3 regions of the Sphingopyxis sp. 10G20-10 genome follow, and region 2 is predicted to be linked to each of the others. Evidence: predicted binding sites of a transcription regulator. Region 2 holds the regulator's gene; each other region holds the start of a gene.
The links. The regulator LexA, encoded in region 2, represses DNA repair genes until DNA is damaged. The targets are predictions, from matches to a motif close to GTTCCNCNCTTGTTCT.
Positions count from the first base shown of each region.

Region 1: a site for LexA is predicted at 2,310-2,325, ahead of recA (recombinase RecA). Genes of this name have one in related genera too.
Region 3: a site for LexA is predicted at 2,177-2,192, ahead of ACR3XE_RS01040 (Y-family DNA polymerase). Genes of this name have one in related genera too.

Region 1 is NZ_CP195117.1:1,353,049-1,357,271, forward strand. It holds gene ACR3XE_RS06575 (hybrid sensor histidine kinase/response regulator) at 1-1,917, shown strand, start outside; gene ACR3XE_RS06580 (response regulator) at 1,910-2,269, shown strand; gene recA (recombinase RecA) at 2,401-3,486, shown strand; gene speB (agmatinase) at 3,705-4,223, shown strand, end outside.
Region 2 is NZ_CP195117.1:2,108,310-2,112,532, forward strand. It holds gene moaC (cyclic pyranopterin monophosphate synthase MoaC) at 1-406, shown strand, start outside; gene ACR3XE_RS10280 (molybdopterin molybdotransferase MoeA) at 403-1,590, shown strand; gene lexA (transcriptional repressor LexA) at 1,696-2,376, shown strand; gene ACR3XE_RS10290 (ComEC/Rec2 family competence protein) at 2,330-4,078, opposite strand; gene ACR3XE_RS10295 (hypothetical protein) at 4,133-4,223, opposite strand, start outside.
Region 3 is NZ_CP195117.1:225,420-229,642, reverse strand. It holds gene ACR3XE_RS01050 (SOS response-associated peptidase) at 1-597, opposite strand, end outside; gene ACR3XE_RS01045 (hypothetical protein) at 655-906, opposite strand; gene ACR3XE_RS01040 (Y-family DNA polymerase) at 903-2,147, opposite strand; gene ACR3XE_RS01035 (SOS response-associated peptidase) at 2,269-2,886, shown strand; gene putA (bifunctional proline dehydrogenase/L-glutamate gamma-semialdehyde dehydrogenase PutA) at 3,543-4,223, shown strand, end outside.

The DNA of each region.
Region 1 (4,223 bases), 760 kb from region 2:
GGGCAGGCCGAAGATTATCTGGTGTGGCGCTTTGCCTCTGAGGAACGGTTGGACCTTGCCACGGAGATTATCCGCCATCTGGACGGGCCGGCCGGGCTGACGCTGGGGCAAGCGGGGATTATGGCCGCATTGGTCAATACCGAAGGGCGGTTGCGGGTTGCCAACAGCGCCTTTCTGCTGCGTGCTTTGGGGGATGCTGCCGGTCCCTATGCCGGACGTGACATTGGCGCCATGCTGCGCCTTGACGACAATGGGGCCTTGTTTTTTGATCGCGAGGGCGAGAAAGCTCCGCCTGTCCGCTTGCTCCAGATCCCATTGGCCCCCGCCGATGCCAATGCGCCGGTGCTGATTGTCCTGATCGATGAAGCGACCGGCGCCGTGGAACGCGGAGCGGCCCAAAACTACGTCGAGACACTGGTGTCCATGCTGCCCTTTGGGCTGGCGATGGTCGATCGTGATGGTCGGTTCATTTATATGAACAAGGCGTTCGCGCGCGCCGCCGGCCAGTCCGATGACAAGCGTCCCCGCTATCCCGGCGACCTTGTCGTCGCTGAGGACAAGGGGCCGCTCTCTGACATGATTCGCCGCCACAGCGGGGGGCAGCAAGCGGGCGGCGACCTATCGATCCGGCTGACCGTTCAGCCCGATGATCCGGTGCCGATGCGGATCGTTGGTGTGCGCGGGCTGGGCGAAGCGACGGTGTTGCTGAGTTTGAAGGACAGCAGCGAGGAATCGCGGTTGAAGCGACAAGTGGCGCAAGCGTCAAAAATGCAGGCGGTGGGTCAGCTCGCGGGCGGCGTGGCGCACGACTTCAACAATATTTTGACGGCCGTTCTGGGCAGTTGCGACCTGATGCTGATGCGTCATACGCCGGGCGATGGCGATTATGACGATATTCAGCAAATTCGCAGTAACGCCAATCGTGCTGCCAGCCTGACCCGGCAGTTGCTGGCCTTTTCGCGTCAACAGACGTTGCGACCGCAAATCCTGCAATTGCCCGATGTGGTTTCAGAGGTCTCACATTTGCTCAAGCGGTTGCTCGGTGAACGGATCGAATTGTCGGTGCGGCACGGGCGTGACCTGGGCGCGGTGCGCGCCGATCCGGGGCAACTGGAGCAGGTGATTGTCAATCTGGCCGTAAACGCGCGCGATGCGATGCCGGGCGGTGGCACGCTGACCATCGAAACCTATATGGTGTCGGCTGCCGAAGTTCGCCGTATGAGCAATGAAATCATGCCGCCCGCCGATTATTGCGCGCTCAAGATCAGCGACACGGGGACGGGCATTCCTGCCGATGTGCTGCCCAAGGTGTTTGAACCCTTTTTTACCACCAAGGATGTGGGCAAGGGCACGGGCCTTGGCCTGTCCACAGTCTATGGAATCATCAAACAATCAGCGGGTTATATTTTCGCCGATACCAAGCCGGGGGAGGGGTCGTTTTTCACTATCTATCTGCCCGTCCATCGCTCCGAAACGGCCCCCGCCAAGCCGACGACCCTGCCGCCGCCCGAAAAGCGCAAGGAATGGGGCAGCGGGACGATCTTGCTGGTTGAGGATGAAGATATTGTCCGTGCCGTGGCCGAGCGCGCCCTCGTTCGCGCGGGCTATACTGTCATCACGGCCTCTCAAGGCGAAGAGGGGCTTGAGCGCTTTGCCGACAATGACAAGATTGACCTGATTATCAGCGACGTCGTGATGCCAACGATGGATGGTCCGGCGATGGTGCGGAAAATTCGCAGCGAGCGGCCCGACCTGCCGGTATTGTTTATGTCGGGCTATGCCGAGGAACAGTTACGCCAATCGATCAACATTGACGATGTGGCCTTTTTGCCCAAACCTTTCTCTGTGGTGCAATTGACCGAGGCGACGCTCGACACTCTAAATCGTGTGGCGCGTCGGATCGGTGATAATGGCTGAGGTCGGGAAAATTCTGATCGTCGAGGATGATGTGCTTATTGGCATGATGCTGGCCGATATGCTCGAGGCGTTGGGGTTTCCAGAGTCGGTGCAGGCGACGACGGTCGAAGATGCCGAGGTCGCGATTGCCCTCGGCCATATTTCGGCGGCGCTGATCGACATCAATCTGGGCGAACAAAAGGTCTGGCCGCTCGCCGATGTCTTGGCCGAAAGGCATATTCCCTTTGCGTTCACGACCGGTGGCGGCGATGTTATTCCGGCGGCGCATCAACAGCGGGGGCTGGTGTCCAAGCCGTTCCGGCTGGTCGAGATCGATTCGGTGCTGAAGGATCTGCTGGCCCGGACCGAATAAAACCAAGGGCGCGAATGATTAATGGCGTAAATCCAATAATGTTCCCCTCTTGTTCGCAGAGAACAAATGCTGTACACCGGTCTGGCGTTGCGATGCTTCGGGCTTCGCTTTAGAGCAGGAGGGGTACGGTTATGGCCGGTCAATTGTCACTCGTCGAAACGGGGAAATCAGTGAATAGCATGGACAGACAAAAGGCGCTCGACGCCGCGCTCGCGCAGATAGATCGCGCCTTTGGTAAAGGCTCGGTGATGAAATTGGGGTCGAAGGAAGCGATGCAGGTCGAATCGATTTCGACCGGATCGCTGGGGCTCGATATTGCGCTGGGCGTTGGCGGATTACCGCGTGGCCGCGTGATCGAAATTTACGGGCCTGAAAGCTCGGGTAAAACGACGCTGGCCTTGCACGCCATTGCCGAAGCGCAAAAAACCGGCGGAACCGCGGCCTTTGTCGATGCCGAACATGCACTCGACCCGGTCTATGCCCGCAAGCTCGGAGTCAATATTGACGAGCTTATCGTGTCACAGCCCGATACTGGCGAACAGGCGCTGGAGATTGTCGATACGCTGGTGCGATCAAACGCGATTGACATATTGGTGATCGATTCGGTCGCCGCGCTGGTGCCGCGCGCCGAAATCGAAGGCGAAATGGGCGACAGCCATGTCGGCCTGCAGGCGCGGTTGATGTCGCAATCGCTGCGCAAGCTGACCGGTTCGATAAGCCGTTCGCGCTGCATGGTCATTTTCATCAACCAGCTGCGGATGAAAATTGGCGTGATGTACGGCAACCCCGAAACCACGACCGGGGGCAACGCACTGAAATTCTATGCCAGCGTCCGGCTCGATATTCGTCGTACCGGCCAGATCAAGAATGGCGATGATATTGTCGGCAACTCGACGCGTGTCAAAGTGGTCAAGAATAAGGTCGCGCCACCGTTCAAGCAGGTCGAATTCGACATCATGTACGGGCAGGGTATCTCGAAAATTGGCGAGATTTTGGACCTTGGTGTCAAGGCGGGGCTTGTCGAGAAATCGGGTGCCTGGTTCAGCTATGACTCGATCCGCATCGGTCAGGGCCGCGAAAATTCCAAGAATTTCCTCAAGGAAAATCCCGAACTGATGGAGCGGCTGGAACAGGCGATCCGCGGCCGTACCGATGAAGTGGCCGAGGAGATGATGACCGGGCCGGACGATAGCAGCGATAACGACGACGATAAATAATTGCCTCGACGCGTCCTCCTTGTTGGTGGCGCGGAACGATATCGGGACACCTTGCGTCCTGAACGATGGCTGGCATCTGCCCCTCTCACCATGGCCTCTGGCTATGGTCCCGGTGTCAGCCATCGCCTAGTCGGTATAGTAGATAGGCGTTTTTACGAGGGATTGGCTTAGATGCTGGTGCCCCTTGTTGCGCGTAACCAGGCCGCATACAACGCCCTATGTCTTCGATCCGCCTGTTTGGCTTACCCACCGATGTGAATAGCTCTTTTGAACGCGGCGCTGCGGGTGGCCCCGCCGCCATTCGCGCCGCGCTGTGGAGTGATCGCGGTAATTTGGCGAGCGAAAGCGGGCTCGAAATCGGACGCGACATTGCCTTTGTCGATGATGGCGATCTGCCACTCACCGAAGATGTGGCGTCGGACGACGCCGCAATTGGCCGCCATGTCGCTATGCTGCTTGAAAGCGGCGAAGTGCCGCTTGCGCTGGGCGGCGACCATGCCGTGAGCCTCCCGCTTGTCGAGGCCGTCGCGAACCGTTTCGGCGCGCTTAACATCCTACATTTCGATGCACACCCCGATCTCTATGATGATTTTGAAGGCAATCCGCGCAGCCATGCTTCGCCCTTTGCCCGCATTTGTGAGCGCGGGTTCGCCTCGCGTCTGGTTCAGGTCGGCATCCGCACGATGAATCGCCATTGTGACGAACAGGCGAAGCGCTTTGGAGTCGAAGTCATTCCT
Region 2 (4,223 bases):
CACGACAGTCCGCCGCGCCGTCGCGGGTGGACACATCGGCATGACGTCAGATGCACTAAAGGCCATTCGCAATGGAAATGCGCCCAAAGGTGACGTCATCTCGACCGCGCGTATCGCGGGGATTATGGCCGCAAAGCGCACAGCCGACCTGATCCCGCTTTGCCATCCGCTGGCGCTCACCAGCGTGACGGTCGATTTTACATGGGAAGAGGACGGCGTTGCGGTGCGCGCGACGGCGGCAACAACCGGACCGACCGGGGTCGAGATGGAGGCACTGACCGCCGTGTCGGTGACGCTGCTCACCCTCTATGACATGGCAAAGGCGCTCGACCGGGCGATGGTCATTGGTGACATTTGCCTGCTCGAAAAGAGCGGTGGCCGGTCGGGCGACTGGTCAGCACCATGAGCGCGCAGCTTCCGGTTGAGGAAGCTCAGGCGCGATTTCTGGCGCTAAAACCTCCGCTCGCTTCAGAAAATATCCCGCTATTCGAATCTGTTGGGCGCTTTCTTTCAGAAACAATCATAGCCCAGCGCGATCAGCCCACCGCGCCGATGTCGGCGATGGATGGCTTTGCGATCCGCTTTGCCGACCTACCCGGCCCGTGGGCTTTGGCAGGCGAAGTCGCCGCTGGCGCAGTTCCGTCACAAACACTGGCCAGCGGCGAAGCGATCCGCATCTTTACCGGCGCCATGCTGCCCGATGGCGCAGACACGGTCATGGTGCAAGAAGACACGGAAATACGCGGCGGCAGCATATTTTTGACCGGTGACGGTCCGGCAGAGCGCGGCCGCCATATTCGCGCGCGCGGCGGCGACTTTGCCGCTGGTGACAGGCTGCTTGAGCGCGGGACGCGGTTGACTGCGGGCGCTCTTGCCGCTGCGGCGATGAACGGCACCGGCCAAGTTGCGGTCGGCACACGCCCACGCGTGGCGATAGTCACCACCGGCGACGAACTGGTGCCGCCCGGCCACCCCCTCGCCTCCGGCCAGATTCCCGACAGCAATGGAGTCATGCTCGCCGCAATGCTCACCGCCGAGCCCGCGCTAATCACCCCGCCCTGTCATGTTCGTGATGATCGACAGGCTTTATCCAGTCTTTTAGATGAGTTAGCGCGACGTCACGACGTCATCGTTACCGTCGGTGGGGCATCGGTCGGCGTGCATGACCATGTGCGGGGCGCGATTACAGACGCGGGCGGCGCGATCGATTTCTGGAAGATCGCGATGCGCCCCGGCAAGCCGCTTCTCGCCGCGACGTTGAGCGATGCGGTCGTGCTGGGGCTACCCGGCAATCCATCATCGGCCTTCGTCACCGCGACACTGTTTCTGTTGCCATTGGTACGGCATCTAGCGGGGGCCGGTGATCCGCTCCCGCAAATCTACCAAGCGCCGCTGGCCACGCCGCTGGACGCTGGAGGCAGCCGTCGCGATTATCTGCGCGCTGTGGTGGCAAATGGAACAGTGTCGTTGCTGGCCAGCCAGGACAGCGGACAAACCCGTCCCTTGGCGGTGGCCAACGCGCTGGTGGTGCGGGAGATTGGCGCCGCCGCCACAGAGGCCGGAATGCCTGTCCCCTATATCGCGCTCTAACGCGCATTTGACGCAAGGGGATATACACCGCACGCTTGACAACCCCCTCTCTGTTCCACTATCGTTCCCCTTATGTCCGGCTTAGACCCCATTGGAGAATGATCGATGTTGACCGCCAAGCAGCATGAACTGCTCCACTTCATCCAGCAGCGTCTCGACGCTAGCGGGATTTCGCCTTCGTTCGAAGAAATGAAGGAGGCCTTGGGGCTGAAGTCAAAATCAGGGATTCACCGCTTGATCAGTGCGCTTGAAGAACGCGGATTTCTGCGCCGCTTGCCCAATCGCGCGCGCGCTTTGGAAGTCGTAAAATTGCCCGAAGGCGGCAAGGCGGCGCAAGGTTCGTCCGACAATGTTGTTCCACTGCGCAAGTCACCACCTGCGATGCAGCCGATTGCGGCCAATGATATTATCGAGGTGCCGCTGCACGGCAAAATCGCCGCCGGTGTGCCGATCGAGGCGTTTGAGGATCATAACAATCTGTCGGTTCCCGCCGCGCTGCTCGGCTCGGGCGAACATTATGCGTTGGAAGTATCGGGCGATTCGATGGTCGAAGCGGGAATTTTGGATGGCGACTATGCACTGATCCAGAAAGCCGACACGGCACGCGAGGGCGAAATTGTTGTCGCCTTGGTCGACGGGCAGGATGCCACGCTCAAATATTTCCGCCGCGAAGGCGCGATGGTCCGACTCGATCCCGCCAATGGCGCCTATGAACCGCAGCGCTACGCCGCGGACCGCGTCATGGTGCAAGGGCGCTTGTCGGGACTGCTTCGTCGTTACCACTAAGCGTGACGGGGCGACGCCAAGGATGCTCGTCTCCCGCGCGCAGCGCTGTCACGACGCGCGGGCCATCTAGGTAAAGTGCCAAACCGCCCGTTTGCGGCAGGCTGTCGCGATCAATCGTCAGCCAACGGGCGTGACATTCGTCGTGCAACCAGCGATCACTGACCACCACATCGGCGGCAGCGCAGGCCGCGGCCATATCTGTCCCCTCTATCTTTGCCGTGCCGCGTGAGGCCATGATGGTCAGGCTTTGCGATCCCCGGCCCTGTTGCCAGCGACAGAAATCGCGGTTGCATTCGGCTTTTGCCTGACCGGAAGCGGACAGGGCGACCAGTTTGCCATCGACGCCTGCTGCTTCGCCCAGACTGCCGCGAACATAGTCGCCCGCACGGTCGCGCAATAAGGCATAGCGGCCATCGTCCAGCTTTGCGGCAATATGGCGGCCGTCGTTGGTAATCAGCACATCAGGACGTGGCTGTGCGGTCAGGACCAGCGCACCCACCAGCATCGGCGCCAGCCCCGCCCAACGCCAGCGCGTGCGCCACAACAGCAACCAAAGCCCGCCGAGCACCGACAGTGCAAAACCATAGGCCGGAAACACCGGCAATGTCGCGACCGCGCCGGGCGCATCCGCCACCGCATGGGCGAGCACGAGCAAGCCGTTGAGCGCCTCCCCAGCCACCCACCAAAAGGGCGCGCCGATCCCGACGCTGTCGAACAATAACGCCAGCGCCTCCATCGGCATAATCACAAAGGTGGTGAGCGGGATCGCGATCACATTGGCAAGCGCGCCATAGAGGCCGGCCTTGTGAAAATGGAACAAGGCAATCGGCGCCAGAGTCAGCTCAATAACAAGGCCGGTAATCAACAGTCCGGCGATGGCGCGGCCCAAGCGCCACAGCCGAGGTTCTTCGCGGCGCGCAAGAAAAACGCGCATCGGCGGGCTTTCGTGCAGCGCAATAATCGCGGCGACGGCGGCAAAGCTCAATTGAAAACTGGGTCCGGCCAGCGATTCGGGACGCCACACCATAACGATTAACGCCCCCGCCGCGACCAGCCGCAACGTCAAGGCTTCACGCCCCATCATAAAGGCGGCAAGAACCAGCATGGCGGCGATGCACGATCGCAAGGTGGGCACCGCCATGCCTGTCAGCCATGTATAGCCAAGCCCTGCAATCGCGGCCCCGGCAGCGGCATAGAGAATGATCGAACCACGCAGAGCGAGCCGCTGGTTCAGCGCGAGCAAGCGCAACAAGAAAAACATCACAAAGCCGACCACCGCGGTAACATGAAGTCCGCTGATCGCCAGCAAATGTGCCAATCCGCTGCGCCGCATGGCGTTGGCATCATCATCGCTGATCGCGCCGCGATCCCCACTGACCAAAGCAGCGGCGATCCCGCCCGCCGACCCCGCAATTTGCGACTGGACATGCTGGCTGAGCCGAAGCCGCAACGGCGCAACCTCCTTGTCCGCTCCTTTGGCGCGGGTCGGACTGCCGAGAACGGTTCCGACCGCGCCAATCCCGTCGAACCAGGCCCGCTGCGCAAAATCATATCCACCGGGCAGGCTTGGCCCCGGCGGCGGCATCAACCGCGCCCGCACGCCTATCGCTTCGCCCGCCACCAAAGCGTCATGGCCATTAGTCCGCATGGTCAGCCGGACGCGCGGCGGGAGGTCTGGACGATTGTTCGGGCGCACGATCAACCGTTGCTGTCCACGCGCTGGCAGCGGCTCGACGCTTTCGATGCTGGCCGAAAACTAAGTCGTCACCGGATAAGCAACGACCGGCGCCGCAACCCAACTGGCACGCATCCAGATCAGCAGCAGCCCCGTCGCCAAGGAACCGCAG
Region 3 (4,223 bases), 990 kb from region 2:
TTGCGTAGCCGGATATTGTCGAACCAAGGCCATGGCGTCGTCGGCAGGCGCATGCAGCCATGCGTCCTGATCAGCAGCATGAAGTATAACCGGCATACGGTCATGCATGTCCCTAAGCTCCTTGGTCGCATCGACCATGACGCCGGTGAAGCAATCGCCCCATTCATCTGATGGACGCCATAACCCCGCCCATGCAGGTAGCTCCTGATCGGCCACGCTGATCCATGTGCGGGTCATCCGGCCCTTCTCCCCTTCGGCCTCGGCAAAAGCGGTAAAAGGGATGAGGCAACGCTGCGCAGGCGTCTCAAACCAATGTTTCCACATGCCGGTGCGCAACTTGTCATCGCGGGCGTTGTTGACGGGTCGCGGCTTGGCAACCTTCCCCTTCGCCTCGGCGCGTATACGCGCCTCTGCCAGAACCAGCGGAAATCCCCAGGTCATTTGTTGCACGATGCGCTCGCCGTCTTGCTCCCTGACCACCAAGCCGGGGTATTGGGGATAGACCTCAGCAGGCGCGTTTATGCCAGACGCGACCTTGGCGCGGAATGTCTTCGCCACTTCTGCGGCGCTGCGGTCGGCCAGATAGAGATTGCACATCAAGCAATGATGCGCGCTCACCCAAGAGAGTCAATCGTGACCAATCGATTAGCCCCCTCAGGCAATGCCGCCAACGAAGCCTGCCGTGTCATGATCGGCCGGCATGGCCATGCGCATGGTGCCATTGCACCCGCGCTGACGGCAGCGTGCGCGCCGTTCGACATCGCCGAGCGTGAGCCGCAGCGACCGTTTGCGTGCCAGAAGTTCCTCTCCGGTCAGCCAACGCAGATGGCCGCATTTCCGACAGGTCAGTTCGATGCGCTCACCCGGTTCAAGGTCGAGTATCTGGATATTGGTCCGCCAGTTCACCAGAAGTCCTCCCCGCTCGGAATACGGGTGAAGCTGATTTTGCCGCCGACATTGCCTCCCGGCGGCGGTTGCCAGAAGCCGACGCTGGCGACGGTCTTGCCATATTTTATATTCAGCCGGTCGAGCGCCATCCCCAGCCGCTCCCATCGTTGCCGTTCGCTGTCGTCATCCAATAGAAAATCTAGCTGGCGTGCATTGGCGGGGGTCAGATCACCTAGCGTGACGCCTACCCTCATGACCTTGGTCTTGCCGCTGGTTTTCGCCATCACACGGTCCCACAGCGTCATCAACGCACGCAGCACCGCCTGATCGTCGTTCACCTGCGGCAAGGTAATAATCTCGAACCAGCTGCGATCGAATCCTTGCAGCCAGAGTGACAGCGAGGCGCAATAATAGCCCGCACGACGCACCCGCCTTGCCGCCTTGACCAGCAACAGCCGCGATATGGTGCGGGCATCGCTTAGCGTCCGGGCATCGGGCGGCAACACGCGGGCATGACCAAACATGCCGCGCTCGGTTGGTGGGGCCTCTATGTCATAGCCATGCAGCGCATACCAAAGCCGCTCGCCGGTCACATTGCGCCAAAGCGCGCGGGCATGTTTGGGCTGCATGGCCAGAAACGCCGCCGTGTCGGTTATCCCCGCACGTATCAGCCGCTTTTCCATCCTGCGACCAATGCCCGGTATATCCTCCAGCGGAACGCGCAGCAGCGGCCCCGGCATATCGCCCGGTCGCCAGATCGTGAGGCCGTCGGGCTTTTGCGTGCCGCCCGCTATCTTGGCGAGGTGGCGGTTTGCGGCAAAGCCAATAGAACAGGTCACGGCAGCGCCGATATTATAGCGGATCGCGCGCTTGATCGCCGCTCCTATCGCCGCAGGGTCGGCGCGCTGATCCTCATCCAGTCGGCAAGACAGTTCATCAATCGACTTCACCTGATCGACCGGAACAACGGCGTTGATTTCCGACACCAGCGCATTGTGGGCGCGCCGGTATAGGTCGGGCTTTTGCGGAACCAGCACGATGTCGCGGCATATCCGCTGCGCTTCATCGACCATCATAATATTCTTCACGCCGCGCGCTTTGGCCTCGCGCGAACAGGCGATGATACAGCTTCGCCCGCCGACATAGGGCACGACGCCAACAGGCCGCCCGCGCAATGACGGGTCGCGCAACTGCTCGACCGACGCAAAGAAACCGTCAAAGTCCAAATAGAGGTGCTCAATGGTGGCTGGCTGTCGCATGGCTCGATTCGCAAAGGGAGCCTCTAAGTGGAACATAAGAGGAACATTGGTCAAGCGTCATGCGACAAGCGAATGGCGGCAGGTGCGTTGACAGACGAGCCAAGCGCGTCATCATCGCTGCATGTGCAATCTTTACGCCAACAAGAATAGCGCGCAGGAAATCGCCGATCATTTTCGGGCAAGCGTGCCGACCGGCATCAACGCCCCCGGCGAAACCTACCCCCAATATCCCGGCTTGGTCGTGCGCGAAGCAGACGGAAAACGCATCTTGCAGCAAATGACCTGGGGTTTCCCATTGCGCCTCAAATCGATGAAGCCGGACAGCAAGCCGAAGCCGGTCAACAATGCCCGCGATGACAAGCTGCGAAGCGGGATGTGGCGGCATTGGTTCGAGACACCGGCCCAGCGTTGCCTCATCCCCTTTTCCGCTTTTGCCGAAGCCGAAGGCCCAAAGGGCAAGATGACGCGCACGTGGATCAGCGTTGTTGATCAGGAAATAGTAGCTTGGGCCGGACTTTGGCGACCGACCGACGTGTGGGGCGATTGCTATACCGGCGTCATGGTCGATGCGACCAAAGAGCTATGGGATATTCACGACCGAATGCCGGTCATTTTGCACACCGACGATCACGATATATGGCTCAATGCGTCCGCTGATGAGGCGATGGCGCTCGTCACTCAATATCCCGCCGATAGATTGGCCGTCGAACGCACCAGCGAGGCGTGGCGGCGAGTTTAGAGCAGCGATCAGCTTGAGATGTCTATACCGCCTCTTGGGCCAGGAGGAAACTGTCCGGTATGCGGATCCGGCACAGTTATTCCGGCCATTCAGCAAACGACCCAATTGCTGTCATCGCGTTCGAACTATTCGATACACTCGCGACAAGCCGTCCAAGCGCGAATGACCGACATGAGGCGTGAAGCAATTATAGATGTGTTGCCGATTTAAAGAGTCCGGACCCAGTTTGCCGATCTTAATTTTCTGACATCCGTTTTGCGAGCGAAGCTCACAAAACGCTCTGATCGACATATATCCTGCGAATTTTGGACAAGCGCATCGAACATGGTCATGTCTTGCCTCCAGTTCCAATAAGTTTTGCCCTAAATACACAACCCATTGAAACAATTTGGAAGTTTCAGTATCAGTTTTGCTGAGAAAACGTTGAAAACCAGCCAATTACAGAAGCTTGGGAAGCTTCTGCTCTGCCATTGAGCTACACCCGCGCGGGAAGGGCGCATGGCATAGGGGTTGCGGGGGGTCAATTACCAAAGCACGGTCTGACGAACACAATGTCCTGACCAAGCAATATTGTTACCCGAATCCGCTAGCCGGGCTCTGCTGCAGTTGCTATGGAAAGGAGCCTTTATGGCCCTCCCTCTTCGAAAGCTTGCGCTATGTCCGATTTCGCCACTGATCGTGCGGCTATCCGCGCCCTTGCCCGTCGCAGCGAGGAGGTGATTGTTGCCGATCTGCGCGCCACATTAACGCGCGTTCCGGCATCGGTTGATGCGGTGACGCGGCGCGGGCTGGCGTTGATCCGCCATGCCAAGGCTGATGGTGAGCGCGAGACGCTCGTCGCCTCTCTGATGAATCGCTATCGGCTGTCGACCGAAGAGGGCGTGGTGCTGATGTGCCTCGCAGAGGCGCTGTTGCGGGTTCCAGACAATGCCACCGCCAACGCGCTGATCCGTGACAAAATTGCGGGGCGGGATTGGGCCGAAGAGGATGGCGCCGAAAGCCCGCTGATCGTGTCCCTGTCGTCGCGCGGGCTGTCGCTGGGATCGGCGACGCTGATGCTCGATGCGATCGGCAGCAAGGCCAAGCCGCTGACGCTGCTGAAAGCGATGGTCCGCCGCTCGGGCGAGCCGGTAATCCGTCAGGCGGCGCTCGCCGCGATGCGGCTTTTGGGTCAGCAATTTGTGATGGGCGAAACGATCGAGGCCGCGGTCAAGCGCGCCGAAAAGAACAAACAGGAACTCGCCAGCTTTGATATGTTGGGAGAGGCGGCGCGGACCTCGGCCGATGCGGCGCGCTATCATGCCGCCTATACCGCCGCCATCGCGCGCATCGGGCGC